Regions from separate parts of the Ensifer sp. GW821-FHT05G01 genome, predicted to be linked through region 3. Evidence: predicted binding sites of a transcription regulator. Region 3 holds the regulator's gene; each other region holds the start of a gene.
The links. The regulator LexA, encoded in region 3, represses DNA repair genes until DNA is damaged. The targets are predictions, from matches to a motif close to TGTTCNNNNTGTGTTCNG.

Region 1 (10,662 bases), on a different contig from region 3:
ACGAGCATCACCAGGCCGATCTGGCTGTAGATGTTGAGCGTATTGCCGGTGAGGATCATCGCAAAGACCGCGCAGGCGAGCCCCAGCGGCACCGTCGCCATGATGATCAGGCCGCTGACGAAGCTTTCGAACTGTGCGGCCAGCACCAGGAAGATGATGACGAGGGCAAAGCCGAAGGTGACGATGAGACCGTTGGCGTTTTCGTTGAGGGTCGCAGCTTCAGCAAGCGGCATGATGCGCGAGCCCGGCGGCAACAGCGGTTCCGCCATTTGCTCGACCATGGTCAAGGCTTCGCCGAGCGCGAGGTCAGACTTGAGCCCCGCCGACAGCGACACGGCGCGAAGCTGCGATTCCCGCGACAGCTGCGGCGCCACGGCCGTTTCCTCGACGCTGGCAATCGTCGACATCGGCACGATCTTGCCGTCGCCGGCCTTCAGGAAGATGTTCTGCAGGTCGGTCGGATCATTGACCGGATTGGTCGAGGACAGAAGCTTGACCGGGTAAGATTCGCCGTCGACGAAGACATCGACGACGCTGTTGCCGTCGAGCATCGCCTGCAACGCCCAGGCCAGGCCACCGATATCGACGCCCATGTCGGAGGCACGCTCGCGGTCGATGGTGATCGAAAGCTGCGCCTGGTTGGCCTCGTAGTTCAGCCGCACGTTCTCGAAGCGACCGCTGTCTTCCATCTGGCGCACGAGCTTTGCCGCGGCATCGCCAAGCTTGGTGTAGTCGTTTCCGACCAGCGCTACCTGCAGGCCACTGCCGGCGCCGCGAATGCCAAGGCTGTTGGGCTGCATCGCAAACACCCGCACCGAGGGAATGCGCGCGGTCACCTTGTTGATCTCCGCGACGATCTGCTGCTGGCTGCGTTCGCGTTCGCCCCAGGGCGCCAGCGTCAGCACCATGAAGCCACTATTGGCCGAGCCGCCCTGGCCGGAGATCGAGAAGATGTTGTCGATCTCGCCGGATTTGACCAGCGGCTGCAACCCGTCCTCGATCCGGCGCATCTGCGCCTGCGCATATTCGAGCGACACCCCCTGCGGCGCGTTGATGCGCATCATCACCTGCGAGCGGTCCTCGCTCGGCGTCAGCTCCGATTTCAGCGTCATGAAGCCAATACCGCCCATGGCCGTGAAGAAGGCGGCAACGACGAAGACGATCAGTGGCGCATTGAGGCAGCCGCGCAGGGTGACGCGATAGAATTCGGACGCACGCGCGCCGAAACGGCGCATCGGCCCGGGTTTGGAATGGTTCTCCTGCGTCAGCATGCGCGATGCCAGCATCGGGCAGAGCGTCAGCGACACGAAGGACGACAAGAGGATCGAGAAGGCAAGCACGAAGCCGAACTCGCGGAAGAGACCGCCGGTCTGCCCCGGCAGGAACGACAGTGGAATGAACACGGCCGCAAGCGTCGCCGTCGTCGCCAGCACCGCGAAGAACACTTCGAGCGTGCCGTGCACGGCCGCGGCCCTTGGGCCGAGCCCCTCGGCCCGTCGCCGCACGATGTTTTCCAGAACCACGATCGCATCGTCGACCACAAGACCTGTCGCAAGCACGATGGCGAGCAGCGTCAGGATGTTGATCGAGAAGCCGGCCATGTAGATCGCCGCCACGGTGCCGATCAGCGCGATCGGCATGGTGATCGTCGGGATCAGCGTCGCCCGCCAGTCGAGCAGGAACATGTAGATGACGAGCGTAACGATGAAGATTGCCACGACCAGCGCGATTTCCACCTCGTGGATGGCGCCGTTGATGAACACCGCATCGTCGCTGGTGATCCTGAGCTGCGTGCCCTCGGGAAGGATTTCCGTCTGGATCGTCTCGACAACCTTGCGCACGCCTTCCGAAATATCGACGGTGTTGGACTGTGCCTGGCGGATGATGCCAAGGCCGATGCCCTGGCGACCGTTGGAGCGCAGCGCCGTCGAGCCGGTATCGGGCCCGAGCGTCACCGTGCCGATATCGCGCAGCCGCACATTGTTGACAAGGATCAGGTTTTCGAACTGCTCCGGCGTCTGCAGGTCGGCGGTCGCACGTACCGAGATGTCCTGGCTGGCGCTCGTCAGCTTGCCGGCCGGCACGTCATAGGAGGCGTTGGAAAGCGCCGTCCTGAGGTTTGCCACCGTCACCCCGCGCCCTGCGAGCTTGGCCTGGTCGAGGTCGATTCGGAAGATCTTTTCCTGGTCGCCGTAAACGGCGACGTCGGCGACACCCTCGACAGCGGCGAGCCGGTCGCTGATCTCGTTTTCGACCAGCAGCGTCATGTCTTCCATCGACATGGTGTCGGAGGTCAGCGCCAGTCGCATGATCGGCTGGCTGTCGGCATCCGCCTTGACGATGCTCGGCTCGTCGACATCCTCGGGCAGCTGGTTGCGCACGCGGCCGAGCGCATCGCGAATGTCGTTCGCCGCCTGGCCGATATCGGTGGTGTCGGAGAATTGCAGCGTCACCCGGCTGCGGCCGAAGGACGATGTCGAGGAAATGTCCTTGATGCCCTGAACGCGCGAGACGGCGCCCTCGACCACCGAGGTCACCTCGCGGTCCATCGTTTCGGGCGCAGCACCATCGAGTGTCGTCGTGACCGATATGACCGGCTGGTCGACCTGTGGCAGCTCGCGGATTTCGATGCCGTTCCAGGCCGCAAGGCCGGCAACGACGATCAGCGTATTGACCACCAGCGCGAAGATCGGCCGGCGAATGAAAAGGGCGGTGAAGCCGGTCTTGCCGGCCTCGCGGGCGGTTTGGTGTCCCGGTTCCTTGGCGCCGCTCACTTCACGTCCTCCGCGACCTTCTGCGCGGTATCGCGGCGCTCGCGCCCGGCGATGCGGACTTCGCCGCCATCGCGCAGCCGCTGCACGCCTTCGGTGACGACTTCGTCGCCTTCGCTCAAGGCCGCATCGACCAGCACCTTGTCCGGGTTGCGCTGGATGATCTTGACCGGAACACGCTCGCTCTTGTCGGCGCTCACGCGCCAGACATAGGAGCCGTCGGAGCTCCACTGGATGGCGAGCGGATCGACGGTCGGATAGGTGTCGCCATCGAAGGCCATCGTTACCGAGAAGGACATGCCCGCCCGCAATGTGTCGTCAGGGTTTTCCAGACGTGCCCGCACCCGCAACGTGCGGCTTGCCTGGTCCAGTCGGTTGTCGATGGCATGGATGACGCCGTCGAGCTGGCTGCCCGGCTGGGCGATGGCATGCGCCGTCACCGGCTGGCCGACGACGATCTTGTTGGCAAAACGCTCCGGTACCCAGAAGTCGACGAGGATTTCCGAACGGTCGTCGACGACGGCAATCGGCGTCGTCGTGGTGACGTAGTCGCCGACATTGACGGTGATGATGCCGACGACGCCCTTCGACGGCGCGACGATATCGCGGCGCTTCAAATCGAGCTCGGCTGTCTTGAGTGCCAGTTCGGCGGTCTGCATGGCGATTTCGGCGTCGCGCACTTCGACGGCCGTCACCGCGCGCGCGGTGCTGAGGTTGCGGTAGCGTTCCACCTTTTCCTTTGCGCTGTCGCGCGTCAGACGCGCCTGGTCGGCGGCAATCTTCTGGTCGTCGCTGTCGAGCTTGGCGATCACCTGGCCCTCAGCCACCCTGTCGCCGGAACGCACGAGAATTTCGGTGAGATTGCCGGTGGCCGTCGGTGTCACGGTGACGGAGTGGATCGCCTCGCCATTGCCGATAGCGTTCAGCCGGTCGTTGACGACGGCCGTTGCCGACGGACGCACCATGACGAGCACGGCATCGTTGCCGCCTTGCCTGCGCGCACCGCCACCCTGGCCGCCCTCGCCGCCAGCACCGCCGTCCTGCTTGGAGAGAGCATCGATCAACGGGTGCGAAACACCAATCGCCGCCAGCGTTTCGCCTGCCCCGGGCACGAACCGCACCCAGACGCCGGCACCCACCAAAAGCACAACGGCGCTGACCGCCAGCTGTTTCCAAACCCGCATTCATGTCTCCAAATATGCAAAACACGCTCCAGCGCGGCACGCACCGGCGGAACGTTCCGATTTGCCCCAAGTATCGTTGTTCGGGCCTTTGGGGGCAACGACGGAATGCCATCATTACGCAATTGTAATAAAAGCGAATTTGTTGGCGGTATGATGTCATCCGGACCATCATCGCACCAGCAGCGGCGATATCGTGTTATTCCCTAGAAAAACACTAGACAATCACCGTTTACAGTCACGGCGACTGAGGTATCCTGCAACCGCCGGCAGCCATTGCCATCAGGTTTCGACCGGTTCTTGAGAGGGGAGCAAAGTCATGTGCGATGCGTGTGTCATGGAATCCGTAAAGCAGAAAATGTTGTCCCGCCGCAGCTTCTTTAAAGCTGCAGCCGTCGGAACGGCGGGCATCGCAGCGGCAAGTGCGGGCATCGCGCCGCCGGCGCTGGCCCAGGGACATGCCAGCGTTACCGACCTCACCCACGAACTCTACGAGGAGTTCCCGACCTTCTTCGGCCAGCAGCAATTCTTCCGCGAGGAGAAATTCAACTACGCCAAGGACAAGTTCAACATGTTCGAGCTCCGGGTGAACGAGCACACCGGCACCCATGTCGACGCGCCGCTGCATTTCTCCGCCGACGGCCTGTCCGTGGCCGAACTGCCGGTCGAGAAGCTGGTCGTGCCGCTCGCAGTCATCGACATCCGCCAGAAGGCCTCTGCCGACGCCGATGCCCAAGTGACGCCCGACGACATCAAGGCCTGGGTCGCCGCCAATGGCGACATTCCTGAAAACGCCTGCGTCGCCATGCTCTCGGGCTGGGGCGCGCATCTGGGCACCGACAAGTTCCGCAACGCCGATGCCGACGGCAAGCTCCATTTCCCCGGCTTCCACGTCGAGGCGGCAAAGTATCTGCTGGAAGAGACCAAGGCCGCCGGCATTGCCGTCGACACGCTGTCGCTCGACCACGGCCCCTCGCCCGATTTCGCCACCCACTATGCCTGGCTGCCGGAAGGCCGTTGGGGGCTGGAGGCGGCCGCCAACCTCGACAAGGTGCCGGCCAAGGGCGCGACCCTGGTGCTCGGCGCGCCGAAGCATCGGGGCGGCACCGGCGGCCCTGCGCGCGTGTTTGCGCTCATCTGAACCCGTTTTCCTACCGATCCGGCGGCACGCGCCGCCGGACAATGACCCGGAGACATCATGAGCACCATTACCCCACCCGCCGATCCGGAATCCGACCCGCGCGTCAAGGCCGTGTTCGACGACATCCGCACGACCCGCAAAGCGGACTTCATCAACAACATGTGGCTGTGGCTCGCCTTCGATCCGGATCTGCTGGAGCAGACCTGGCGCGACGTCAAGGCAGTGATGGCAACGCCCTCGGCCCTCGATCCGCTGGTCAAGGAAATGCTCTACATCGCCGTTTCCGTCAGCAATGGCTGCGGCTACTGCGCCCATTCCCATACGGCGGCAGCGAAGGCCAAGGGCATGACCGATGCCGAACATGCCGATCTCCTCCGGGTGATCTCGCTTGCCGCCAGAACCAACCAGTTGGCGACCGCCTTGCAGGTGCCGGTGGACGCCGCCTTCGACAGGACGGCCTGACGACGGCTCGCAGTCGAACTTGATGGAGAATAAGCGGCTTCGAAATCGCCTGTCTTTCCACAGGCTTGGTGCGGCTGGCGCAGAAAACGGAATAAAAGAAGAACATCCTTTCTGGCCTTTCGCCTCCGAATCACTACATTGAGCCGCATGATGAGTGGTTTCGACGACATACCCTTCTTCGACGAAGAGCCGGCCCCGCGTAAGCCGCAGCCGCCGGCAACGGGCGGCATCGCCGCGCGCGCCATGGCAGCGCGCGACCGGCAGCAGCGCCCGGATTATCTCTCCGGCCTCAACCCGGAGCAGGCCGAAGCGGTGGAATCGCTCGACGGCCCGGTGCTTGTTCTCGCTGGCGCCGGCACGGGCAAGACCCGTGTGCTCACCACCCGCATCGCGCATATTCTCTCCACCGGCCGCGCCTTCCCCTCGCAGATCCTGTCGGTGACCTTCACCAACAAGGCTGCGCGCGAGATGAAGGAACGCATCGGCGTGCTCGTCGGCCATGCGGTCGAGGGCATGCCCTGGCTCGGCACCTTCCACTCGATCGGCGTCAAGCTTCTGCGCCGCCACGCCGAGCTCGTGGGCCTGCGCTCCGATTTCACCATTCTAGACACCGACGACGTCATCCGGTTGATCAAGCAGATCATCCAGGCCGAGGGTCTCGACGACAAGCGCTGGCCGGCCAAGCAGTTCGCCGGCATGATCGACGGCTGGAAGAACAAGGGGCTCGACCCCGCGCAGATCCCCGAGGGCGATGCTCGCGCCTTTGCCAACGGCAAGGGCCGCGAGCTTTACGCCGCTTACCAGAACCGCCTGCGCACCCTGAACGCCTGCGACTTCGGAGACCTGCTGCTGCACCCGATCCGCATGTTCCGCAGCAATCCGGATGTGCTGAAGGAGTATCACGACAAGTTCCGCTACATCCTCGTCGACGAGTATCAGGACACCAACACCGCACAGTACATGTGGCTGCGGCTCCTGGCGCAGCGCCCCAAGGGCGTGCCGCAGAACGTCTGCTGCGTCGGCGACGACGACCAGTCGATCTATGGCTGGCGCGGCGCGGAAGTGGACAATATCCTGCGCTTCGAGAAGGATTTCCCGGGCGCCAAGGTGATCAAACTCGAGCGCAACTACCGCTCGACCGAGCATATTCTCGGCGCTGCCGCCCATCTGATCGCCCATAACGAGGGGCGGCTCGGCAAGACGCTGTTCACCGAACGCACCGACCCGGATGACGAGAAGGTGCAGGTGCACGCGGCCTGGGATTCCGAAGAGGAAGCCCGCGCCGTCGGCGAGGAAATCGAGCAGCTGCAGCGCAAGAGCCACAAGCTCAACGACATGGCGATCCTGGTGCGCGCCTCGTTCCAGATGCGCGAGTTCGAAGATCGCTTCGTCACGCTCGGCCTCAACTACCGCGTCATCGGCGGCCCGCGCTTTTATGAGCGGCTCGAGATCCGCGACGCCATGGCCTATTTCCGGCTCGTCTGCCAGCCGGCCGACGATCTCGCCTTCGAACGCATCGTCAACACGCCGAAGCGCGGCCTTGGCGACACCACCGTCCGCACGCTGCATGACTATGCCCGCGCCCGCGACATCCCGATGCTGGCGGCTGCGACCGATATCATCGGGACGGACGAGCTGAAGCCGAAGGCCCGAAAAGGCCTGTTCGACGTCGTTGCCGATTTCCGCCGCTGGCAGGGCCTGCTCGAAACCACCCCTCATACCGAACTTGCCGAGCAGATCCTCGACGAGAGCGGCTATACTGCGATGTGGCAGAACGACAAATCGGCCGAAGCGCCGGGGCGGCTCGAAAACCTGAAGGAACTCATCCGCTCGATGGAAGCCTTCGAGAGCCTGCGTGGCTTCCTCGAACACGTCTCGCTGGTGATGGACGCCGAGCAGAACGAAAACCTCGATGCCGTCTCGATCATGACGCTGCATTCGGCCAAGGGGCTGGAATTCGACACCGTATTCCTGCCCGGCTGGGAGGAAGGCCTGTTTCCGCACCAGCGCGCGCTGGACGAAGGCGGCCGCTCCGGCCTCGAGGAAGAACGGCGCCTTGCCTATGTCGGCATCACCCGGGCAAAGCACCGCTGCCACATCTGGTTCGTCTCCAACCGCCGCATCCATGGCCTGTGGCAATCCACCCTGCCCTCACGCTTCCTCGACGAACTGCCGATCACCCATGTCGACGTCGCCGAGAGCGAGCAATCCTATGGCGGGTACGGCCGCGGCGGCTACGGCCAGTCGCGCTTCGACAAGGCCGACCCGTTCCAGAACAACTACTCGACCCCCGGTTGGAAGCGCGCCCAGCAGAACCGTTCGGATGCGACGCGCGACAACTGGGGCTCACGCTCCGGCCACGCTGTCGAGCGCATCGGCTACGGCGAAAGCGGCCCGCGCAGCCGCACCATCGACGGCGAACTGGTGGCAAAATCGACCAGCACCGAACCCTCGCGCTTCACCGTCGGCGACCGCGTCTTCCACATGAAGTTCGGCAACGGCAACATTTCGGCAATCGAAGGCAACAAGCTGACGATCGACTTCGACAAGGCCGGGCAGAAGCGCGTGCTGGATGGGTTTGTGGAGAAGGTGTAAGCTCAACCCTAAATTGACCTCCCCTGATTTTTCTGCTGATCTGGTCGAGGGGATCAGTGGGGGAAGACGGAATGAGGGTCGTTTTTTTCGTGGTTCTCGCCGCGGTGTTCGCAGCGATAGGTTTGATTGATTTTTCACCCGCTAGTGCTGCGCCGAAGTCGACGGTCTCGGGGTGTTCCCGTGACCGCGTCACGCTCGTCGACGACCACTATGGGCCGGACGCGACCTGGAATTTCAACGCTGACCGGGTCGCGGCCAAATATGGGCTCTATGCGGCGGCCAGCGCCGACACCTATGCGGACAACGAGGATCAGTATGTCTTCCTCCACCGAGACACAGTCCGGCGCACCGAGTGGCAGCGGCTGAACCTTGGTTTCGGCGACGTAATCCCGCACAGGTTTCAAGACACGTTGACGGGGCTCTCGCTTGATACCTATTTCAAGGAGGGGAGCGACTGTGTCACCGTGCTTGTCGCGATACGTGGAACGGACTTCACCTCCATCGCCGACTGGAACACGAATCTTTCCTGGTTTTCGCCGCTCTTCCCCAACCAATATCGGCTGATCGACAAGAAGTTTGCCCAAGTCATGGAACGAGCGAAAATCTTGTTCGAGGGAAGGACGGTCCGCTACGTGGCCACCGGGCATTCGTTGGGCGGCGGTTTGGCCATCCACCTTGCAAGATGCTTCGACAACACGGATGCGGTGACCTTCGATCCATCCTTCGTGCAAAATACCCTTCTTTGCCGCAATCGCCCGTCCACGGTTATCGAGATATATGAGAAGAACGAAGTCCTCGCCAATCTGAGAAAGTTCGCGTTCCAGCCGCAATCCAGAAATGTGAATGACGAGCGCCGAGCGACTTACGGGCTCAATCCAATCGAGAAAGGCCACTGGAAGTGGATCGACCAGCACAGCATGACCGGCATGGCGGCGGGGCTGCTAAGGCTCGCCATTGAGTGCGACGTTGAACGCTCGAAGTCCTGCGATATCCCTCGCAGTTATTTCACCGAACAGAACAGCAGCCAGTATATCCTCTATTGCGACAACTTCGCCCCCGCGGCTTACAAGGTCACTCGGGCTTTGGTCGGAGAAAGAGACCCTGTTTGCAGCCGATGGATCGCGGGCCACTGACGGATGATGAAACCTTCCCAGTATGACCATGTACACCCGACCTTCGCCATCGACACTTCCAGCGCGACCGAAGTTGACAGGTCCTGGCCCAAGACCATCGTTCTGCTATTCCTGTCTGCCTGCATCGCCGCCTATGGTCTTAGCTTCGCGTTAGACGCGCTCGGCAAGAGCGAGAGTTTTTTCGCGAAACTCCTGAGCATTCTTGGCGGCGTGACCTGCTGTGCCGCCATGTTGATCGTGCTTTGGCGAACTTTGACGTTGCGGGGCCATTTGGTTACACTTTCTCCCGCAGGCATCAGAGATTTACGCATCGCGCCGGATTTCATTCCGTGGTCGACCATCGCCCGCGTGGAAGTCATTTCCGCCATGCACACTAGGTGGCTGGAGTTGAAAATTTACGCCGGCGCACTCCCGCCGAACCTGGACAGAGCGATGGCCCCAACCGGTTTACTTTCGACACCGAGGGCACTTCACCTCTACACAAATGATCTCGCAATCAACTTGGACAGGTTGCACGCCCTAGTGTCGAGCTACCATCGAGACCACGGCTCCACGTCTTGAATGGCCTCAATCCAACTTCCGATGGACGAAGAACCTCGATTTCCCCCCTCCTTGTCGTAGAGCGCCGTCACCGTCTCATCGGTCTCGTGCGTCTGCCGATAGCCCGCCGCGAGCCAGCCGCGTGGGCGGCTTCGTAGACGCCTTCGATCAGCGCCGCGCCCACGCCCTTGCAGGACGCAGCCTCAGTGTTGAAGTGTCACGGCGATCGAAGGCAACAAGCTGACGATCGACTTCGACAAGGACGGCCGGAAACCCGTGCTCGACGCGTTCGTCGAGAAGGCACGAGTAGATCACCGATTGCGCTTTCCGGGCCTAAAGGTGCTCGACGCTGAGCCGTCCGCCCCAGCGGTCGTTGAGGTATTCGCAGACGAGCGTGCGGTGGCAGCGGTGCGGCTTGTCCTCGGCGCAGAGCAGGCAGGCGCCCTGTAGTGCCTCAGGCTTTACCTGCTGCTCGATCTTGCGCTCGGCCATCAAATCCAGAAAGTCCCGCGAGAAGGTCTTCCAGTCACCCTTGTCGGTCTTGTAGGCCCTCATGATCGCCTCGGTCGGCGCGAATAGCGGCTGGTGCGCATAGTCGATGCCGCCGATCCGCTTCAGGAAGAAGGCAAGATCAGCGGCCTTGGCAAAGCCAGCAAGCTGCGAGGTGTTGTGCAGCCTGACATCGACAATCGTCCTGACGCCGGCCTTCTGCAGGCGATCGAAGAAATCCTCCGCCGACGATTTCGTGAAGCCGATCGTCGAAACCTGCACGTTGTCCATCGCGCTCCCCCTGTCCGCGACCCCAGCCCGGCTGAAGCCTAGACCATCTTGCGGTAGAC
Region 2 (10,662 bases), on a different contig from region 3:
CGCAAGCAGACGTGCTTCGAGAAGCTTAACGTTGGCAGGCACGTCATCGACAACAAGAATGCGCGCAGTCATATCAATTTTCCCGCCGTTCAGGCATCGCCAAGGTAGGTCTTGATCGTCTCAATGAACTTTGGCACAGAAATCGGTTTTGAAACATAGGCTTCGCAGCCGCCCTGGCGGATACGCTCCTCGTCGCCCTTCATGGCGAAGGCGGTCACGGCAATGACCGGGATGACGTGCAGCTCGTCGTCTTCCTTCAGCCATTTCGTGACTTCGAGCCCGGAGACCTCCGGCAACTGGATGTCCATCAGAATCAGATCGGGACGGTACTTCCTCGCCAGCTCGAGCGCCTCCATCCCGTTGCGCGTCTGGATCGTCGCGTAGCCGGAAGCCTCAATCAGGTCTCGGAAGAGCTTCATGTTCAGCTCGTTATCCTCAACAATCATTACCTGTTTGGGCATGTCGATCCCTTGCTGTCAGTCGTCTTCTTGCAAGTCTTATCAAGACATCTAAGTTGCAGAGCCAACGACTCGACCCATTTCCTCGAGTTCAACGATAAACCTATTTGGTTGAAAAATAGGTAATTCCGGGCGTAAAAACAGTAGGAGGCCAAGACATTGAAGAGCGCCGACGAAATCGCCATCGACATTCTTTCCTGGCTTGCCGGCGAGCCGGACCTCTTGTCCCGTTTTCTGGCGCTGACGGGAACGGATCCGTCCTCCCTGCGCAACGCAATCGGCGAGCCGGGCTTCATGGGCGGGCTCGTCGCCTTTCTCATGGACCATGAGCCGACACTGATCGCGTTCTGCGAGGCAACGGGCACAGAACCCCAGGATGTCGTGCGTGCACATGAGAAGCTCTCCGGCGCCGCCGACCTGCAGGACAGCTGACCGTGAGCAACACCGCCTTCGACAATGAAATCCGCCTCACTGACCGCCCGCTCGTCGTCAGCGACATCGACGAGGTGGTGCTCGAATTCCTGAGCCCCTTTCGGGCTTTCCTCGAAAGCCGCGATCATATCCTCGTGCCGCGCTCTTTCCGGCTGACCGGCAACATCGTCCATCGCACAACAGAACATGCGGCGAGTGCCGACGACGTCAAAGACATGCTCGACACCTTCTACGCCACGCAGGATCGCTGGCAGACACCGGCTGCCGGCGCTGTCGAAACCCTTCGCGACCTGTCGACTGAGGCGGACATAGTGTTTCTGACGGCAATGCCGCCACGTCATGCGGCCGCGCGCCGTGCCCTGCTCGATCGCCTTGAACTGCCTTACCCTCTGCTCGCCTCCGAGGACCCGAAGGGGCCGATCGTCGAGCGTCTGCATGCCGGACGGGCACTTCCCATTGTTTTCATCGACGACATCGCCCGCAACCTGCAATCGGTGCAGGAGCACGCGCCGTCGTGCCTGCTGATCAATCTGATGGCGAATGCCGAGTTTCGCGCGCTCGCGCCGACGCCAGATACGTGCGTTCATATTGCTGCCGATTGGGCCGATGCTGCCAGTGCAATTCGCGCGCATTTCCAAAGGTAGCGAGAGCCGGCACGACAACAAGGCACCCGCACGAAGGCACTCGAAACCCGACCCGCGGCTTGGCGTCGGCAACCTGACATGCAAGGCAATTTCCAACGCGGCCTCCCTTGAGACTCGCTAGCGTAGAGCGTAAAGTCGCAATGTTCAACATTTGTTCCAGATATGCTCGACAGTGGTTCTCAAACTCCAGGCTTCTGCCGTGATTGCCTTCGGGAACAGAGCGCATCGGCGCGACGCTGCCTTGCCTGCGGCAGTCCCCGCATCCTGCGTCATGCCGAGCTTTACGACCTGACACTCGCCCATATCGATTGCGATGCGTTTTATGCCTCGGTCGAGAAGCGGGACAATCCCGAACTTGCCGACAAGCCGGTCATTATCGGCGGCGGCAAACGTGGCGTCGTCTCGACCGCCTGCTACATCGCCCGCATCCATGGCGTGCGCTCGGCCATGCCGATGTTCAAGGCGCTCGAGGCCTGCCCGCAGGCGGTGGTCATCAAGCCCGACATGGAAAAATACGTTCGCGTCGGCCGCGAGGTCCGCATGCTGATGCAGGAGCTGACACCGCTGGTGCAGCCGCTCTCCATCGACGAGGCCTTTCTGGAGCTGAGCGGCACCCAAAGGCTGCACCACGATCCCCCGGCCCGAACGCTCGCGCGCTTCGCCCGCCGCGTCGAACAGGAGATCGGCATTACTGTCTCTGTCGGGCTCTCCTACTGCAAGTTCCTCGCCAAGGTTGCATCCGATCTGCAGAAGCCTCGCGGCTTCTCCGTGATCGGCCAGGCCGAAGCGCTCGAATTCCTGAGAGAACGGCCCGTGACCTTGATCTGGGGCGTCGGCAAGGCGTTTGCGACCACATTGGAACGCGACGGCATCCGCACGATCGGCCAGCTCCAGGCCATGGAGGAAGCCGACCTCATGCGCCGCTACGGCACCATGGGCCAGAGGCTTTACCGCCTGTCGCGCGGCCTCGACGAGAGAACCGTTGAGATTGATGGCGAGGCGAAAAGCGTGTCGTCCGAAACGACCTTCAACGACGATCTCGCCCGTCAGGATGATCTCGTCACGCATCTGCGCCGGTTGAGTGAGCAGGTCGCGCATCGGTTGCGCAAATCCGAACTGGCTGGCCAGACGGTCGTGTTGAAACTGAAGACCGCGGATTTCAAGACCAGGACCCGCAACCGCCGTCTCGACAGCCCGACCCGGCTTGCAGACCGCATCTTCCGCACGGGGCTGCAACTCCTGGAGAAGGAGATCGACGGCACCAAGTACCGGCTGATCGGCATTGGCGTCAGCGATCTGTCGAGCCCCGATCTCGCCGATCCACCGGATCTGGTCGATCCCGCAGCGACCCGCCGCGCGGCCGCCGAAGACGCCATCAACAGGCTACGCGACAAGTTCGGCAAGGCAAGCGTCGAAACCGGCTACACGTTCGGCAGCCGCAAGCGCGATCACTAGTGCGTCATCGGCGGTGGCTTGCCGTTTCCTTGGCCCGATCCGGACGAATTCTTTAAAGATTGCAGTCTAAGCTCGTCGGCCAGTTTACGTGTTGGGATGAGTGTATGGTATCGCGTTTCGCTCTCACGGCCAGCGTCGTCGTCGTCTTGTTTTCGCCTGCCGCCGGTTTCGCCGGCAGCAGCGCGCCGCTGCAGATCATCGTCTCGAAGAACCAACAATCGCTCGTCGTCTATGATGGCGACGCGGTGATCGCGACATCGGCGGTCTCCACGGGCAAGGCTGGCCATTCGACACCGACGGGCATCTTCTCGATCCTGGAAAAACGGCGTCAGCACAAATCCAACATCTATTCGAACGCACCGATGCCCTTCATGCAGCGGCTGACCTGGTCCGGCATCGCATTGCACGGCTCCAATCACGTACCTGCCTATCCCGCCTCCCACGGCTGTGTGCGCCTGCCGAGCAAGTTTGCCGCCAGCCTCTTCAAGATGACGTCGCGCGGCATGCATGTCCTCATAACAGACCATCAGGTCAGCCCCACCGAAGTGTCGAGCGCCATGCTCTTCCAGCGTCAGCCGGCGCCGGGCGACAATCCCGCTCCGCTGTCGGACGTGCCGCTTCGCCCGGCAATCAGCCAGGCCGAGAACGGACCGGTCGAAGTGGCCATGACGGAGACATCGAGCATTCCGTCAACCGTCGCTGAGGAAAGCCGCGAGCCGATCCGGATGCTGATTACCCGCCGTGGCGAGCGTGATATCCGGCGCGACGTCCAGTCGGCGCTGAACCAACTCGGCTATGTCGCCGGAGCAGCGGACGGCCACATCGGCCCGGACACGACCGCCGCCATCAATGCGTTTCAAACCGCCGAGGGGTTGGCCGTCGATGGGAAGCTGACGCCGGAACTGACGGATGCCATCTTCAAGAAGGTTGGACGCGACACTCCCGCCAATGGCGTGATCCTTGTGCGGCAGGGCTTCAAGCCGATCTTCGAAGGCGACGTCATAATCGACGGGCCGGAGCAGGCGCTGGGCACGCATTTCCTGCAATTTCATGAGGTTGACGGCGAAAAGGGCGAAGGCAAATGGTACGGCGTTTCGCTCGAAAACCACCTGCCATCAGGGACGAAAAAACGGCTCGGAATCAGCACCGACGCCGACCCATCCGCCTTCAACGCCACCCAGCGCACGCTTGGTCGCCTGACTGTCTCCGACGAGGTGCGCAAGCGCATCGGCAGCCTGCTTGCCGACGGGTCGTCGCTCTCGATTTCCGACATGGAAAGCGGACTTGAAACCGGCGACGGAACCGATTTCATCACCATCACACGGGCTTCACCACGCGGCTGAGCCGATAGACGTCCACCAGGAGCGGGCCGTCACGTCTGACGGTCGTACCTTTCCCTGGTCAACGCAACGTCAAGCAACCCACCACAGAGCGGATCAGACGAGCTCGACGTCAACCACCCCCGGGGCGGAGCGAAGCGCTGCCGCAATCTCGGGCGAAATCCTGAATTTTTCGCTGAGTTCGACCTCGATCTCGCGCTGGCCGTTGTCCTTGATGACGATGAAGGAAACGAGCCCCTCGCCTCTCGCGTTCAAGTGGGCGGCGATCGACTTCAGCGGTCCGGAATCGCGCACGTAAACGCGCAGCGCCTTCTGCATCTGCAGCGATTCTTCCTCAAGGGAGCGCAGCGTCTGGATGCGAAGACCGATACCTTCCGGCCGCTCCTCCGCCTGCACGGTCATGACAAGCGATTTCCCGGGCTCGAGCAGGTCGCGATACTGGTGCAACATCTCCGAAAACAGAACGGCCTCGAACTGACCGGATGAATCCGAGAAGGCGATGATACCCATCTTGTTGCCCGTCCGGGTCTTGCGCTCCTGTTTGGACGTCACGGTGCCGGCGAGACGGCCGGCCGTTGCGCCCTTCTTCACGGCGCCGGCGAAATCACCAAACGTCTGGACTCGCATCTTGGCGAGCAGCGGATTGTAGGTGTCGAGCGGATGGGCGGAGAGATAGAAGCCCAGCACCTGGAATTCCCGGTGCAATTTTTCCGAGGCGAGCCACGGCGTGTAGGCAGGAAGCGATATCCGTTCCGGTCCGGTTGCAGCTCCTGCCCCGAAGATATCGCCCTGTCCGCTGGTCTTGTTTTCCAGCGCACGCTGGGCAAAGCCGAGAATTCGATCGAGGCCGCCGACGAGTTCGGCGCGGTCGTAGCCGAAGCAATCGAAGGCACCAGCCGCGATCAGGCTTTCGAACACACGCCGGTTGAGCAGCTTCGGGTCGATCCTCAGGCAGAAATCTTCAAGGCTCGCGAATTCGCGGTCACCGCGAACGGCAACGATGTGCTCGACCGCCGATTCGCCGACGCCCTTGATGGCCGCCAATGAATAATAGATCCGCTTCTCGCCCGTCTGAAAATGCCGGAAGGAGGACTGGACCGACGGCGCAATCACCTGGATGCCAAGGCGTCCGGCATCCTGACGGAAGTCGTTGACCTTTTCGGTGTTGGCCATATCGAGCGTCATCGACGCTGCCAGGAACTCGACCGGGTAGTGCGCCTTCATATAGGCGGTCTGGTAGGAGACGATGGCGTAGGCGGCGGCGTGCGACTTGTTGAAGCCGTAATTGGCGAACTTGGCGAGGAGATCGAAGATCAGATCGGCCTGCGGTTTCGACACCTCGTTCTTGACCGCACCGTCGACGAAACGGGCACGCTGCTTGTCCATCTCCTCCTTGATCTTCTTACCCATGGCGCGACGCAGAAGGTCGGCTTCGCCGAGCGAATAGCCCGACAGGACCTGGGCGATCTGCATCACCTGTTCCTGGTAGACGATAACGCCCTGCGTTTCCTTGAGCAGATAATCGATCTTCGGATGGATCGATTCGATCTCTTCTTCGCCGTGCTTGCGGGCGTTGTAGACCGGAATGTTCTCCATCGGGCCCGGCCGATAGAGCGCCACCAGGGCGATGATGTCCTCGATGCAGTCGGGCCGCATGCCGATCAGCGCTTTGCGCATGCCGGCACTTTCCACCTGGAACACGCCGACCGTTTCGCCGCGCGACAGCATCTCGTAGGTCTTCTCGTCATCGAGCGGAATGCTGGCGAGGTCGACCTCGATTCCGCGCAACTTGACGAAGTCGACGGCGACTTTCAGCACTGTCAACGTCTTCAGGCCGAGGAAGTCGAATTTTACGAGGCCGGCCTGCTCGACCCATTTCATGTTGAACTGGGTCACCGGCATGTCGGAGCGCGGATCGCGGTACATCGGCACCAGCTTCGACAGCGGCCGGTCGCCGATAACGATGCCGGCGGCATGGGTCGAGGCGTGACGATACAGGCCCTCGATCTTCTGCGCGATATCGAGCAGGCGCGCGACGACAGGCTCCCTCTCGGCTTCTTCCTGCAGGCGCGGCTCTTCCTCGATCGCCTTTGACAAAGGTGTCGGGTTGGCCGGGTTGTTGGGCACGAGCTTGCAGATCTTGTCGACCTGACCGTAGGGCATCTCGAGCACGCGGCCGACGTCGCGAAGTGCCGCGCGCGCCTGCAATGAACCGAAGGTGATGATCTGGGCGACTTGCTCGCGGCCGTACTTCGCCTGGACGTAGCGGATGACCTCTTCGCGCCGATCCTGGCAGAAGTCGATGTCGAAGTCGGGCATCGACACGCGTTCCGGATTGAGGAAGCGCTCGAACAGCAACGAGAAGCGCATGGGGTCGACGTCGGTGATCGTCAGCGCATAGGCGACCAGCGAGCCCGCACCGGAACCACGGCCAGGGCCGACCGGGATATCTTGCTGCTTTGCCCACTTGATGAAGTCGGCAACGATCAGGAAGTAGCCCGGGAACTTCATGCGCTCGATGACGCTGAGTTCAAATGCGAGCCGCTCGCGATACTCTTCCTCGGTATAGCCGGGCGCCATGCCGAGCTTGTTCAAGCGGTCGTCGAGGCCCTCCTCCGCCTGCCGGCGCAGTTCGCCCGATTCGGCGCGCTCGGCCTCCTCCGGGTCGTCGGAGGCACCGGTGAAGCGCGGCAGGATCGGCCCGCGCGTCTTCAGCATGAACGAGCATCGGCGCGCGATCTCGATGGTGTTTTCGAGCGCCTCGGGCAGGTCGGCGAAAAGTGCCGCCATTTCCTTTCGGCTCTTGAGATAGTGATCCGGCGTCAGCCGGAAACGGCTGTCGTCGGAAACCATGGCGTTGTGGGCAACCGCCATCAGCGCGTCGTGCGCATCATAATCGGACGGCGAGGGAAAGAACGCCTCGTTGGTCGCAACCAAAGGCACATCGAACTTGTAAGCAAGGTCGATCATCCGGCTCTCATGCCGGCGATCAAAATTGCCGTGCCGTTGCAACTCGATATAGAGCCGATCGCCGAAGAGCTCCTGCAAAACTTCCAGACGCGCCTCAGCCAAAGCCGTCGAACCGGATTTCACGGCCATATCGATCGGGCCGCCGCTTGCGCCCGAAAGCGCGATCAGCCCATCCGTGCCGGCCTCCACCAGCCACGAACGCGTTATTCTCGTGACCTGGCTGCCTTCGCCTCCGAGATAGGCGCGGCTGACCAGATCGACCAAGCGCGTGTAACCGTCGTCGGTGGCAGCGATCAGCACGATGGCCGGCAGCTTGGCCAGTTGCTGCGCGTGGCCGCGGCGGTCGCCGTCGGCCTCGTCTTCCATGTCGATCGACAGCTGACAACCGGTGAGCGGCTGCAGACCGTCTTCGGCCGCCTTTTGGGAAAATTCAAGCGCTGCGAAAAGATTGTTGGTGTCGGCGATCCCGATTGCCGGCTGGGCGTCAGCCACGGCCTTGCCGATCACCTTCTTGATGGGCAGCGCCCCTTCGAGCAGGGAGAAAGCCGAGTGGACACGAAGATGCACGAACTGTGGATCCGCAGCCGTCTGTTCGTTCCGTTCCGCGCCGCCTTGATCCGCCATCTTTACACCCTGATTCCTGTCAGGCGTCAGGATATCCCGTTTCTCATCCGCCATGTCCAGTTTTTGCAACATGGGCCGGCGTTCTTTTCAACGGTGCAGTGCCGGTATGGTATCGCGCGACCCCGCGTCAGGGTCACGCCGCTTCGAAAACATATCCTCGGATCAAAGCCCGAGAGCGATGAAGGCAATGCTGGCGACGAACAGGCCCATCGATGTGAAGGCGGCGAGGTCACGAACAAAATCAGTCATAACATGGCTCCTTTTCCGTTATGTTTTTACTTTGTTCCATTTTTGTTCTCACGTCAATCACTGTTGAGCGGAGCGCCCGCTTTCCACCGCGCATGGTTAATCACGTCGGCAATCGTCGTCCGCGGTGATTAACCGAAAGCTTGAGCACTTCGCCCATCGCGCCTATGACTAGAGCAACCACACGGAGCAACAGCGACATGATTGCACGCCTGACCCTGCCCCTCTTCCTCCTGCTTCCTTCCCTCACTTTCGCCGCAGAGGCGATCGACCCCGGGCGCATCGTGTCGGCTGCGACCGGCGACTGGGACAAGGACGGTACGAGCGATCTGGCGCTGCTGGTCAAACCTGGCGAGGAGACCGACGAGGACAATGCGATTTACATCTATCTCGCTGGCGAAGATGGCCCGCTGACGCTCAAGTCAGCCATCCCAAACAAGATCTGGGGGCAGTACGGCATGGTCGGCCAGGCGCCGACGGTCAGTGCGCTCCCGAACGGCTCGCTGGTGATTACCACGCACAACGACGCGATCGGCCGCGACCGCTGGGAACAGAAGCTGACGATTGCCTACCGCAATTTCGATTTCGTCGTTGCCGGTTACACCTACGCCTCCTACGACACCCTTGATCCCAGCAACACGTCGCAGTGTGACCTGAATGTGCTGACCGGCAAGGGCAAATCCAACGACAGACCCGTCAGCGCCAAGGGCGAATTGGTGCTCCTCAAGGACTGGAACGACGACCGCGGACAGCACGCCTGCGGCATCCGGTAATCGCGTCGCTTGTTCTCTTTTTGTTCTTTACATCACGGATGTCTCGCGGCATGCTGCGTGTGAACAAACAGGGTGTTCTCATGGCCAGTATCGACGAGCTCAAGGACTTCATCGTGGAAGCCAAATCGAAGGCGTATGTCGGCGGCGGTACCGCACAGCCGCCTTCGCGCACGGGCGCACGCGATATCGGCTATCAGCGCGACCGGTGGAGGTATCTCGACAGTTATTTCGGTGGAACGGATTTTGCCGGCCAGGAAACGGTTTGGTTCGGGGACGATACCCGCTGGGTCATGAACTATTTCGGTCACGTCGTCCGGCCCGATCTGATCGATGCTGAGCGCGCCGGCATCGTCATCAAGACAGCGCTCGAAACCATGTATCGCGAAAAGCGGCATTTCCTCGGTGGAATGCAATATCGCCACGCCTACGGCACCTACATCGACACCAGCCGTGGCGACACGCAGCACTTTTCCGGACGTGAGGTTATCTTTGTCGACGGCGACGAAGCCTATGAACTCGACTATCGCGGCGGCCTCATCGTGCCGTAGGCAGTGAGCTGGCGCTTGGCAAAGAGTGCCGTGCACGCTGAAGAACGGAATAGGGACGCACCGACACTTTGATTCTGGGGCATCTTATCCGCCTTCCATGAAGCCACGTGAAAGCGGGATGCTGGAGTTCGGCCGTCGCATCAAACGCTGACGCTGTCTGCTTCACGCCTTGGAAAATGCGCAAAGCGCGGCTTCGTTAGGAGATCCGTCGAGGCAGACCGATGGCGCGTTTGCACGGGCCCGTCTGGGCCGCAAACGCGCTCAGCATCACTTCAGTTCGACGACCTTGCCATCTTCGATGGTCACCCGCCGATCCATCAGCGATGCCAGCTCGTGATTGTGCGTGGCGATCAGAGCCGCCAGACCCGACTGACGCGCCAAGGCCTCGAGTGCCTCGAAAACATAGCCTGCGGTTTCCGGATCGAGATTGCCGGTCGGCTCGTCGGCCAGCAACACCAGCGGTGCGTTGGCGACGGCACGGGCAATCGCCACGCGCTGCTGTTCGCCGCCCGACAGCTCCGACGGGCGATGATCGGCGCGATGACCGATACGCATGTAATCGAGCAGCGCCCTTGCCCGTTCGGCCGCCTCCGCCTTGCCGAGCCCGGCGATCAGTTGCGGCATCATGATGTTTTCGAGAGCGGTAAACTCCGGAAGCAGATGATGGAACTGGTAGACGAAGCCGATCTCATTGCGGCGGATGGCCGTCCGCCGGTCGTCGTTGAGACCATCGCAGGTCACGCCGTTGACGACGACCTTTCCGCCATCCGGGCGTTCCAAGAGGCCAGCGACGTGCAGCAGCGTCGACTTGCCGGTGCCCGACGGCGCCACGAGTGCGACGGTTTCGCCGCTTTTCAGCGTGAAGTCCGCCCCCTTGAGGATCGACAGGAAGGTGTCCCCCTGCCCGTAAGTACGCTCGATGCCCGAAAGCTGCAGTGCCACGCGCGCATTCATTCAGTTGTTGTCCTTGTCATTCATACCGCAGGGCCTGCACGGGATCGAGACGCGAGGCGCGCCATGCCGGAAAGATCGTGGCAAGGAACGACAGGCTGAGCGCCATGACAATGACGAGAATAGTCTCATCAGCATTCATGTCCGCCGGAAGTTGGCTCAGGAAATAGAGTTCCGGGCTAAACAGCGTTGTCCCTGAAATCCAGGAGAAGAACTGGCGG
Region 3 (10,662 bases):
ATGCAACCATCCATCTGATTTTGAAGCACATTTGCACGTCTTCAATATGGGGCGGATTGCGCATGCTCAAGCGTATTCGTACGCTGAGGCATTCTTGAGGATGATCTTGCCATCCGGGTGGCTCTGCGCGTCGGCCACCTCGGCCAGGCGTGTTGCGCGTCGCAATGTCTGTGAAGCCCGCGAGCTTCCACACCACATGCCGCCGTCCCATCGGCGCGACGGTCGACGACTTGCGGTGGAGGCTATCTGCGAAGAGAAAGCGCTTGATTGAGCATCGGGCGCCCACTCCACGCTGAGGGTGGGCCCAATGCATGGCTTGGGCAATCATGGCGCGGGGCTCTATGGTCTCAAATTGCCGGTGCAGCAAATTTCAGCCGTTGCTAGCCTAGCCCCACCTGAGCAACCAGTAATCTGGAGGTGGTGACAACGCGACGCGCTGCCGCCGATCAGAAATCAGCCGCTCGTTGCCGCATTGGGAAAATGCGCGGCCTGCTCAATTCTCCTGAACGGAAACGCCGCCCTCGCCAATCTTGATCTCGACACCGGCAGGTTTCGTTTCCTCACGATAAGCATAGACGCCGAGCCCGATGACGGCGACAGCGAGCACGGCGATGACGAGATAGAGGCTATTACGGTTCATTCAGCAGTTCCTCACTTGGTTACGCGAATGGGTAACTAGGCTGCCATCGTCGAAAGGCAACGGTGCGATCGTCGGGTGCGTTGGGCTCAAGGGATCCATGGCTCTGAGGAAGATCAGATTCGGTTTCCGTGCGTAGGCAGCGTATCCCTTTTCCCTAGCACCCTTTGTGCCTGACGCGCTGACCCGCGCCCTCGGTGGGCGAGTGACAATCGCTGCAAGTGCGATGCATGATTGAGCCGCCGACTCATTCTAATTTGCTCCTCATGCCGCGACGTCACTCATCTGTGGGCTATCGCCTTTGCAGGCATGCCCGGCTTCGCGGGCTGCCAAGATTCGGGGCACACCTGGCGCAGCAGTGGCGATGTCAGCCTGTTCCTTATTCTCCGCCGATGTCAGTTATTCTTCATGGGTGATCCGACGCGCGCGCGTGCGCTTCACGCGTTTGCGCCGCGAATAGGCATGCGCGGATCTGGCTTGCCGGCGACCTGCCCCGAAATGGTGATTCTGCCCGTATTGTCAGTGCAAAGATTATTGTCTCTAGACGACATCAGGAATGAATATTCCAGCGATGCGACCCGTATAGGTAGCGTCAAACAAAACCGACAATGGAGGAAATGACATAAAATGAAATGTAAGATCGCCCTGACTGCTCTTGCCATTTTTGCCGCAACGACGGCCACCGCAAGCGCTGAGGATCTCGTCTTTCAGCTGAAGAACAAGACGAAAGCCGTTCTGACGAACTTCTATACCTCGCCGGTTGGCGTCGATCAGTGGGAAGACGATGTCTTCGGGCGGCAGGTGCTTAATCCGGGCGAGAGCATGGAAATTACCATCGCCGACGGACGCGATGTCTGCAAATACGACATGCGCTTCGAATTCGAGGAAGGCTCCGGTCTCGACACGACCGAAGACATGCAGGACCTCTGTGAGTTGGGCGAGTACTCCATTCACGAATGAAAATTGTCGAGCGCGTAAAACGCTCAACCTGACCACATCCGTCTCGCTACCTCTTGGGTGGCGAGACGTTCAAGCACAAGAAGGCCTGTCCAGCAGAAAGACAGCCATCATCATCTGGCTTAGTGATAGCGACGGATCAAGCCAACGAGCTTGCCCTGTATCTTGACGCGGTCCGGGCCGAAGATGCGCGTCTCGTAGGCCGGATTGGCCGCCTCGAGTGCAATCGATGCGCCTTTGCGCCGGAAGCGCTTCAACGTCGCTTCCTCGTCATCGACAAGTGCGACGATGATGTCGCCGGGGTTTGCCGTCGTGGCATTGCGGATGATCACCGTGTCGCCGTCGAAGATGCCGGCCTCGATCATCGAATCACCCTTCACTTCAAGGGCGTAGTGCTCGCCGCTGCCGATCATATCGAGCGGCACGGTAATATCGTGTGTGTTGTTCTGTATTGCCGAGATCGGTACGCCGGCGGCAATGCGGCCCATGACCGGAACCGAGACGGAGCTGTTGTCTGCCGCCGGCGGCGCTTTCGCGGCAACCGGGGCGGGGGCGGGAGGTTTGCCGAGACTTCCTTCGATGACGCTTGGTGAAAACCCGCGACGCGGCTGAGCGCTTCCCGCGTAAGCTTCCGGCAGCTTGATGACCTCAAGCGCCCGGGCGCGGTTGGGAAGGCGTCGAATGAAACCGCGTTCCTCTAGCGCCGTAATCAGCCGGTGAATGCCCGACTTCGATGCCAGGTCGAGTGCATCCTTCATCTCGTCGAAGGATGGCGGTACACCGGACTCCTTCATGCGTTCGTGGATGAAAAGAAGCAATTCCTGTTGCTTGCGGGTCAGCATGGCAAGTCGCTCCAGAGGCGTGAAACAAATCAAGAACAGACACTATCTGTTCCATATGTGTTCCGCAAGTGCCTAAAATTCCGTGAATGTTGTATCAATCGTGCGCCTATCCGCTGCCTCGATGCTGGGTATGCCATGCGGAGCTGCCATGCCTCGCGCTTTTCACCGAATGAGGATGCAATGAAAACGCTGATTCGGATCCTGTCGACGATCGTTATCGCAGCGACCGCCGTCCTCGGGTTTCGCTGGTATCAATATGTCGACAACAGGCAGAGCCCGTTCGATGAAGTCGGCATCGCATTGAATGCGATGATGCCGGGGCCGGTCCGCCAGTGGGGTTGTGACCGGTTAAAGTTCACCTTTGGCAAAGGATTGCCACCACGAGGGTGTGCCACGAGCGATGGTAAAGAATGGAAGTAGCGCCGAGATAAGCGGTTGGGACAGCGGGCATGTCGAGGAGAGGGCGTTTCAAGCCGGCTGCGTTGCCGAACAGGCGTCCTCGAACTCCTTCACGGTCTCGGCAGAGTTGTCCTCCGGCAGCACGGCATCTGCCGCGTCGGTCGCCACCGGCGTGTCGCCTTGGTAGACGAATGACTGGATATAATAGGCGATCGAGCCTTTCCAGACATTCCGACCGTCGATCTGCTGGCAGGGGATGGCCGATTCGAAGTCCGTTTGCAGGTCGTCGACCGTGGCCGCGCTAAGGGCGATGTGGGGCGATGCGAAAATCGAGGCGATAAGCAAGGCTGCAAGCACGATGGACGTCCGCTAGGTCAGAAGTGGTGCCGATAGATTGGTTAACGATGTGAACCGTGCTTTCGTTCCGGAGTCCAGCAAGCAGGCCGCGTACCCATGCCGTGTTCAACAGTTCTTTGCGAAAGGCGACGATCGCTCTTCAAGCTGTGGCAGCGAAGACACGAAGATTGTTTGGAAGAGCGAGTGTTTCGGGGCGTTTGTTGCTTCTCCGGTATCGGCCCCGAGCGGCATGGCTGGCGGCAGATCGGCCTTGGGGGTCGCGACGGGAGACGACTGGCAAGCGCCGCCGGCAGTGTTTCCTGTGTCTGCGGGAAGGTTCACGCGCCGGTCGGGTGTGCTGCGGAGCCGGCATCATTGCTGGTTTGTTGTCGCGGGACCAGTCGCCCTTGATGTGCGGAGACGTGCACATCCGGTCCGACTGGCCACTGATAAAACCTAAAGGCGTATTTGATTTTCGAGGTTGGAGCGGCTGCCTTACTTTTTGTCTTTCTTGCCCAAAGAGAAGCTGCTGCCTGCAAGCTTCACCTGGGAGCCTTCTGGCGTAACGGCGGCTTTGACGGTCTTGTCCTTCTTGGGCTTTCTAACCTCGCGGTTGCTTCGCACTTGACCTTTTGCCATGTTCGTCTCCTTGGAAAGGCGTGCCGGGGAGCCCATGTGGGCGCCGAATGACCGGCGGACTAGCGTGCATTGATACGGCCGGAAGTCAATGACGGCGCTCGGTGTGCATTGGTTCGGGCGGGCGCCATGGCCTGAAATGAGGTCAATGTTCCGCTGGCGTGATTATAACACCGACTCTGTTATTTGCCGCGCCCCTGAGAGGCTGTCGTGGGCCCAATCACGGCGGCGACCTCGGTGATCTTGTTGGCCGGAAATCCGCCTCGTTCGGCATGTTCGCGAATAACGTCGGCGCTTGGCGCCTCGTGGACGCAGTAGATCTTGTCGCCGGCGACATAGCTGGTGATCCATGTGTAGGGGACGCCGAGATCTGCAACGACTGCGTTGGATTTCGCCGACAGCGCGCAGAGGTCGTCCTGACTAAGCTTGTCGGCTCCGGGTACTTCGCGCTCTATGATGAAGGTGGGCATCGCTCAGTTCCTCAACTGTTGGATGACCACATATGAAGGCGCCCTAATGAAGCGGGAGTCAACGTTTTCGGTTGCCATAAGTTGTTTCACGGCGAATTCGCCGAATGTATCCCGATCCGGTCGAAAGCCGCGTTCCGGCCAGATTTGAAGCAAGCCGCATCAAACGGCCAGAGGATTCAGAACCCTCGTTCTATCGAGATTGCTGTGGTGCCGGATCGTGTTCGATAGCCCCAGCGCGACGCTTTCGCACCTTGGCCCAATAATTGGCGGTCGCACGGACGAGCTGTCGCTCTCCGTGGCAAAAAAGACAGCGCCTCAGTAGCTGAGGCGGAAGCCGCCGGGGCTGGCTGCCGATGGATCTGGTTCCGGCGAAGGCCCTTGCCATTGGGCGTAGGTCGTGTTGGCGTCGCCAGTGCTTGCGCAGCCCGACAGCGTCAGAACAGCAAAAAAAGCGGCTGTCGTCAGATATTTAAGAGGCATGGTTTTCTCCAGTTGTGGGAGATTGCCCAGGCCTCGAAGGGCCGGAATCAGACTTTCACCCAATTCCTCCGGGATGGCAAGCGGACCTGACGCCCGCCTTCCAAATGCATGCCTGAATACCGGCGCGACGGCAGCATGTGCGCGCCAAAGGGGCAATCGGAAACCGCTCGAACACTCGCGGTTTCGATCGAGCTCGACGTCGAATGGCAAGAAATGAGACAGTGGATGGCGGAGGAGGTGGGATTCGAACCCACGGTACGCTTTCACGCACGCCGGTTTTCAAGACCGGTGCCTTAAACCGCTCGGCCACTCCTCCGGGCAGGGCGTTATTGCGCGAAGGCTTGTCACTTTGCAAGATTTAACATGCGTCGGCGGCAAGATTTTCTGAACGCGTCAGCTTGCCCATCTGTCTTGGTAATCATTCGTAAACCATAACCGGAGATTTCGGGCGCTCGGCTGTTCGCCGGTTCGCATTTTTGCCTTGTTGCTGTCATGATTAATCGACTGTTCCGTTTCGGGACGCCGAGATTTCCGCTTGGGGGCAAGAGTGGAAGGTTTCGAGTACGGCTTGTTCGAATGATGTTGTGGGACAGATGACATCCAGTAAAAATGCGGCATATCTGATCAAGGGACTGCGCCTTGCGGCGGTTCCCGTGCTTTGCGCAACGCTTGCGGCGTGCGGATCGACGTCCAGTATCAAGAAGAGCAAGCCGAGGAGCAAAGAATACTTTGCCGAGTCGGTTTATGGCGTGAAGGCGAGCCCCCGTGTCGCCACCGGCAAGAACATCCCGAAGGGCGGTGGCCGGTTCCAGGTTGGTAAGGCCTATCAGGTCAAGGGCAAGTGGTATCAGCCGAAGGAAGATTTCGGCTACAACAAGACAGGTGTCGCGTCCTGGTATGGTTCGGCTTTCCATGGACGCCTGACCGCCAATGGCGAGGTCTACGACAAGCTCCATCTTTCGGCGGCCCATCCGACATTCCCGTTGCCGAGCTATGCGCGTGTCACCAACACCGAAAACGGCACCTCCGTCATCGTTCGGGTGAATGATCGCGGCCCCTATGAATATGGCCGGATCATCGACGTATCCTCGAAGACGGCGGATCTGCTCGACATCAAGCAAAAGGGCAGTGCCAAGGTTCGGGTGCAATATGTCGGTCGCGCACCGCTCGAAGGCAACGACATGCCCTACCTCATGGCGTCCTATGTCAAGAAGGGCGACCGTAGCCCGGGCGTCATGCCGGAAGGCCAGATTGCAACAGGCGTGATGGTTGCCTCGAATGAGCCCATGCGCAATCAGCTCGGCACGCTCACCATTCCGTCCAAATCGTCTCTTGATGAAAGCAGCCCGGTGACGGCCCTTGCGGCACCCGTTCCGCAGTTTTCCGCACCGCAGTCGCTGGAAGAATTCGTGATGCTGCCGGAGATCGGGCCGATCCCGCGCGAGCGGCCGGAATACATTCCGATGCCGGACGGCAATATGGCCTATGCGGCCGCTTACGTGGAAGTGCGGGTGAGCGATGCCAAATCGCCGTTTGAAGCGATCATGGTCGAGACCAATCCGCTTACACCCGAATCCATCGTTGCCCATGCCAAGCGTGAAGGCAGAACCGGCGCGATCCGGTAGATCGGGACGTTGTGCCATTCTGATGACGCTGCTATGCCCAATGGGAAGCCGGAGTTTCCCATGCGCTTGAAGATGCTTTCGGTCGTGTTTGGTTGCGCGGCATTGCTTGCGGGCGCTGCTGCGGCTCAGACGCCACCGGTGGCGTTCGACACCAAGGCCAAACAGATCCTGTTGGTGGATGCCGAAACCGGCACCGTCCTGTTCTCCCGCGCCGAGAACGACCCCGTTCCACCCGCCTCGCTTGCGAAGTTGATGACGATGGAAGTCGTCGCCGAGGCGATCGCCAAGGGTGAACTGTCGGCCGAAACTGTCTTCGAGGTTTCGGAACACGCCTGGCGCACCGGCGGCGCACCGTCCGGCACTTCGACGATGTTCGCGGCGTTGAAGTCACGCATCCGCGTGGCCGATCTGCTGCAAGGGGTGGCCGTTCAGCTTGCCAATGATGCCTGCATCATCCTTGGCGAGGGGATGGCCGGCAGTGAGGCTGCCTTTGCCGAAAAGATGACAGCCCGTGCCCGCGTGCTCGGTATGCCGATCGCCACCTTCCGCAACGCAACCGGTCTACCGGATCCGCAGAACCAGATCACCATGAGCGAACTGGTGGCTTTGACCCGTCATCTGCACGAGGCGCACCCCGATCTCTATCGGCTCTACGCGCAGCCTGAGTTCGAGTGGAACAAGATCCTTCAACGCAACAAGAACCCGTTGATTGCGGCTAATGTCGGGGTCGACGGGGTGGCGACGGGGTTTGCGGAAGGCTACGGCTTTTCGCTGGCGGCCTCGATGCAGCGCGGCGATCGCCGTGTCTACCTCGCGATGGGCGGCCTTGAGACCGATAAGGAACGCACCGAGGAAAGCCGAAAGGTGCTCGATTGGGCAATGACGGCGTTTGAAAAGCGGCGGATCTTTGCCGATGGCGAAGCGATCGGTGAAGCCAGCATCTACGGTGGTGCTGCCCCGCATGTGGCGCTTGTCGCCGGCGGGCCGGTCGACGTGCTGCTGCCGGTCAACAACCCGGAACGCCTGACGGCCCGCGTCGTCTACAAGTGGCCGCTGCGCGCTCCCGTCGAAGCGGGGGCCGAAGTCGGCGTCGTGCGACTTTGGAACGGCGAAAAACTGTTGCGCGAGGTGCCCGTCAAGACCGCCGAGGCTGTTGGCCAGGGCACCTTGGCAAGCCGCGCTCTCGACGCACTCCAGGAACTGCTCTTCTTCTGGCTGTAACAAAACCGATCCCAGTGGTTTCATCGTTTGGGCCAATCGGCTAAACAGGGCAAAATTGCATGCCGATATAGGAAAGCACCGTGCCGCTGGCAAAAGGTCTGTTTGTAACATTCGAGGGCGGGGAAGGGGCTGGCAAGTCGACCCAATTGCGCCTGCTCGCCGAATCGCTGCGTTCGCTGGGCCATGAAGTGCTGACAACGCGCGAGCCGGGCGGATCTGTCGGGGCCGAGGCGGTGCGTCACGTGTTGCTTTCGGGGGCTGCCGAAGCCTTTGGCGTGCGGATGGAGGCCATCCTGTTTGCTGCGGCGCGCAGCGATCATGTCGAAGAGGTCATCCGCCCCGCGCTTTCCAGGGGAACGATCGTGCTTTGCGACCGCTTCATGGATTCGTCGCGCGTCTACCAGGGCATCACCGGCAATCTGGAGCCGGCCTTTGTCGAGACGCTTGAGCGGGTAGCGATCAACGGTGTCGTGCCTGATCGAACGGTTATCTTTGATCTGCCGGCGACTATCGGTCTCGACCGTGCCCAGCGCCGCGCCGGCGATGACAGCCCGGATCGGTTTGAGAAGGAAAAGCTGGAGACGCACGAAAAGCGCCGCGAGGCTTTCCTCGATATAGCAAAGGCCGATCCGGACAGATGCCGCATCATCGACGCCACTCAATCCGCCGAGGCGATTGCCGCCGAGGTGCTTGGTCTCCTTGAAAACCTGCTCGCAGACGCCGACATGTCCGAGCCTACATCCACAGGGTCCGCACCATGACGACGGAGACGCCCGGTGTGCTCGAAGGGGCGATTGCCCCGGTCCAGAACGACCGGCTGTTTGGCCATGAGCAGGCGGAAGCGTTTCTGGCGCAGAGCTACCGATCGGGCAAGGGGCACCATGCCATCCTGATCGAAGGACCGGAGGGGATCGGTAAGGCAACGCTTGCGTTTCGCTTCGCCAGCCATATCCTCAATCACCCGGATCCGGCGACCGCGCCTGAAAGTCTTGGGGATCCCGACCCCGCTTCGATCGTCGGCCGGCAGCTGGCCTCGGGCGCATCGCATAATCTCCTCCATCTGACACGGCCGGTCGACGAGAAGACGGGTAGGGTGAAGGGCGCGATCACGGTTGACGAAGTGCGAAGGGCTGGCAAGTTCTTCGCTCAGACATCGGGCACCGGCAATTGGCGCATCGTCATCATAGACCCGGCCGATGATCTAAACCGCAACGCCGCCAACGCCATTCTGAAAATTCTCGAAGAGCCGCCGCGTCGGTCGTTGTTCCTGGTGCTGACGCATGCGCCAGGTAAGCTGCTGCCGACGATCCGTTCGCGTTGCCTGCCGCTACGGCTGAAACCGCTGGAGCCGCCGGCGCTGCGCCAGGCGCTCGACCATCTTGGCTTTGATCTCCAGAGCGAGAATGCCGACCGCATTCTGGCCTCGGCCAACGGCAGCGTTGCGGAGGCGCTGAAGCTGATCAACTACGGTGGCCTTGAGATCGCCGCGACCTTTGAGGGGATCCTCCAAGGGCAGGGGCCGGCAATTCGCAAGGACATGCACAAGCTTGCCGACGTTCTCTCGGCAAAGGACAGCGAAACGATTTTCGACTTCTTCACATCGCTGCTGACCGGGCGGCTCATGCGCGAGGCCCGCGATGCGGCCGTTGCCGGCGATATCATGCGCGCCGAACGCTTCGCCCGGCTTTCGGCCACGACCGGTGAACGTCTCACCGTCAGCGACGCCTATAATCTCGATCGCAAGCAGACCATTCTTTCGTTGCTGGATGACGTCAAGGCAGCATTATAGCTCGATCTCAAACTTCCACTTTCGTTTGATTGCCGCGACGAGATCGAGATCGTGATGATGGGCGAAAAGCAGCACGTGACCCAGCAGATCTGCAGCTTCGTCGGCCATGTCTGCCTGCAAATCGTCCTCTGATTTACCATGCCGTCTGCCGCGGCCGGTGCGCTTGTTCCAGGCCTGGGTCAGTTCGCCGATTTCTTCCTGCATCTTCAGGATAAACCAGTCGGTATCCCGCTCGATGCCGTTGTCCTCGGCGTAGCGGGCAGACGCTGCTTCAAATTGACGTTCAAGACGGCGCAGCATGGCGATTCCTTTATGTTTGTTTCTGTTATGTTCTATTGTTTCGTTCGCGTCGGCACAAGCAGGCGTGGCGTCCGGCCATTGCTTTCCATGCGGGCTTTTCTCCCATCTCCCGGTTCCTTCCTTGCGGCGTATGCGCTAAGAGCGTCGGTAGCTTCATCCGAGATAGATTGAATCCGCCTATGAGAGACACGTCCCCCTTTTACATCACCACTGCGATTTCCTACCCGAACGGCAAGCCGCATATCGGCCACGCCTATGAGTTGATCGCCACGGATGCAATGGCGCGCTATCAGCGCCTGGACGGACGGGATGTCTTCTTTCTGACGGGCACGGACGAACACGGTCAGAAGATGCAGCAGACGGCGCGCCGCGAAGGGGTGACGCCACAGGAGCTTGCCGATCGGAACTCCTCGGAATTCCAGAAGATGGCGGTGCTCCTCAACGCATCGAATGACGATTTCATCCGCACTACCGAGAAGCGCCACCACGAGGCGTCGCAGGACATATGGGTCCGGATGGGGGAGGCGGGCGACCTCTACAAGGATTCCTATGCCGGCTGGTACTCGGTGCGTGACGAAGCCTACTACCAGGAAAACGAGACAGAGTTGCGCGCCGATGGCGTGCGCTATGGTCCGCAGGGCACGCCGGTCGAATGGGTCGAGGAGCAGAGCTATTTCTTCAAGCTGTCGGAATACCAGGACAAGCTGCTGAAGCTCTATGAAGAGAACCCGGATTTCATCGGTCCGGCCGAGCGCCGCAACGAGGTGATCTCCTTCGTGAAATCAGGCCTCAAGGATCTGTCGGTTTCGCGCACCACCTTCGATTGGGGCATCAAGGTGCCGAACGATCCCAGCCACGTCATGTATGTCTGGGTCGACGCACTGACCAACTACATCACCGCGACCGGCTATCTCGACAACCCGCAGGGGCCGCGTGCGAAATTCTGGCCCGCGAACATTCATATCATCGG

Region 1: AC07UR_RS12335 (ATP-dependent helicase) is a predicted target of LexA. The motif match lies at 5,643-5,660, and genes of this name have one in related genera.
Region 2: AC07UR_RS22645 (DNA polymerase IV) is a predicted target of LexA. The motif match lies at 1,676-1,693, and genes of this name have one in related genera.

Annotation. Positions count from the first base shown of each region.
Region 1 is NZ_JBWKSC010000004.1:221,248-231,909, forward strand. It holds gene AC07UR_RS12315 (efflux RND transporter permease subunit) at 1-2,774, opposite strand, end outside; gene AC07UR_RS12320 (efflux RND transporter periplasmic adaptor subunit) at 2,771-3,955, opposite strand; gene AC07UR_RS12325 (cyclase family protein) at 4,272-5,093, shown strand; gene AC07UR_RS12330 (carboxymuconolactone decarboxylase family protein) at 5,151-5,555, shown strand; gene AC07UR_RS12335 (ATP-dependent helicase) at 5,703-8,150, shown strand; gene AC07UR_RS12340 (Tle-like phospholipase domain-containing protein) at 8,222-9,283, shown strand; gene AC07UR_RS12345 (hypothetical protein) at 9,287-9,844, shown strand; gene AC07UR_RS12350 (DUF488 domain-containing protein) at 10,157-10,603, opposite strand; gene AC07UR_RS12355 (GNAT family N-acetyltransferase) at 10,642-10,662, opposite strand, start outside.
Region 2 is NZ_JBWKSC010000010.1:48,336-58,997, forward strand. It holds gene AC07UR_RS22625 (PleD family two-component system response regulator) at 1-72, opposite strand, end outside; gene AC07UR_RS22630 (response regulator) at 90-461, opposite strand; gene AC07UR_RS22635 (DUF3572 domain-containing protein) at 618-890, shown strand; gene AC07UR_RS22640 (hypothetical protein) at 893-1,534, shown strand; gene AC07UR_RS22645 (DNA polymerase IV) at 1,697-2,989, shown strand; gene AC07UR_RS22650 (L,D-transpeptidase family protein) at 3,094-4,332, shown strand; gene dnaE (DNA polymerase III subunit alpha) at 4,426-7,923, opposite strand; gene AC07UR_RS22660 (hypothetical protein) at 7,849-8,304, shown strand; gene AC07UR_RS22665 (hypothetical protein) at 8,370-8,942, shown strand; gene AC07UR_RS22670 (DUF5680 domain-containing protein) at 9,023-9,490, shown strand; gene AC07UR_RS22675 (ABC transporter ATP-binding protein) at 9,758-10,444, opposite strand; gene AC07UR_RS22680 (lipoprotein-releasing ABC transporter permease subunit) at 10,461-10,662, opposite strand, start outside.
Region 3 is NZ_JBWKSC010000008.1:300,760-311,421, forward strand. It holds gene AC07UR_RS21030 (GFA family protein) at 1-2, opposite strand, end outside; gene AC07UR_RS21035 (hypothetical protein) at 494-640, opposite strand; gene AC07UR_RS21040 (hypothetical protein) at 1,265-1,597, shown strand; gene lexA (transcriptional repressor LexA) at 1,717-2,436, opposite strand; gene AC07UR_RS21050 (hypothetical protein) at 2,617-2,856, shown strand; gene AC07UR_RS21055 (hypothetical protein) at 2,905-3,192, opposite strand; gene AC07UR_RS21060 (hypothetical protein) at 3,667-3,810, opposite strand; gene AC07UR_RS21065 (DUF4242 domain-containing protein) at 3,990-4,277, opposite strand; gene AC07UR_RS21070 (hypothetical protein) at 4,593-4,757, opposite strand; tRNA gene AC07UR_RS21075 (tRNA-Ser) at 4,984-5,073, opposite strand; gene AC07UR_RS21080 (septal ring lytic transglycosylase RlpA family protein) at 5,351-6,382, shown strand; gene AC07UR_RS21085 (D-alanyl-D-alanine carboxypeptidase family protein) at 6,443-7,603, shown strand; gene tmk (dTMP kinase) at 7,684-8,364, shown strand; gene AC07UR_RS21095 (DNA polymerase III subunit delta') at 8,361-9,392, shown strand; gene AC07UR_RS21100 (pyrophosphohydrolase domain-containing protein) at 9,387-9,692, opposite strand; gene metG (methionine--tRNA ligase) at 9,872-10,662, shown strand, end outside.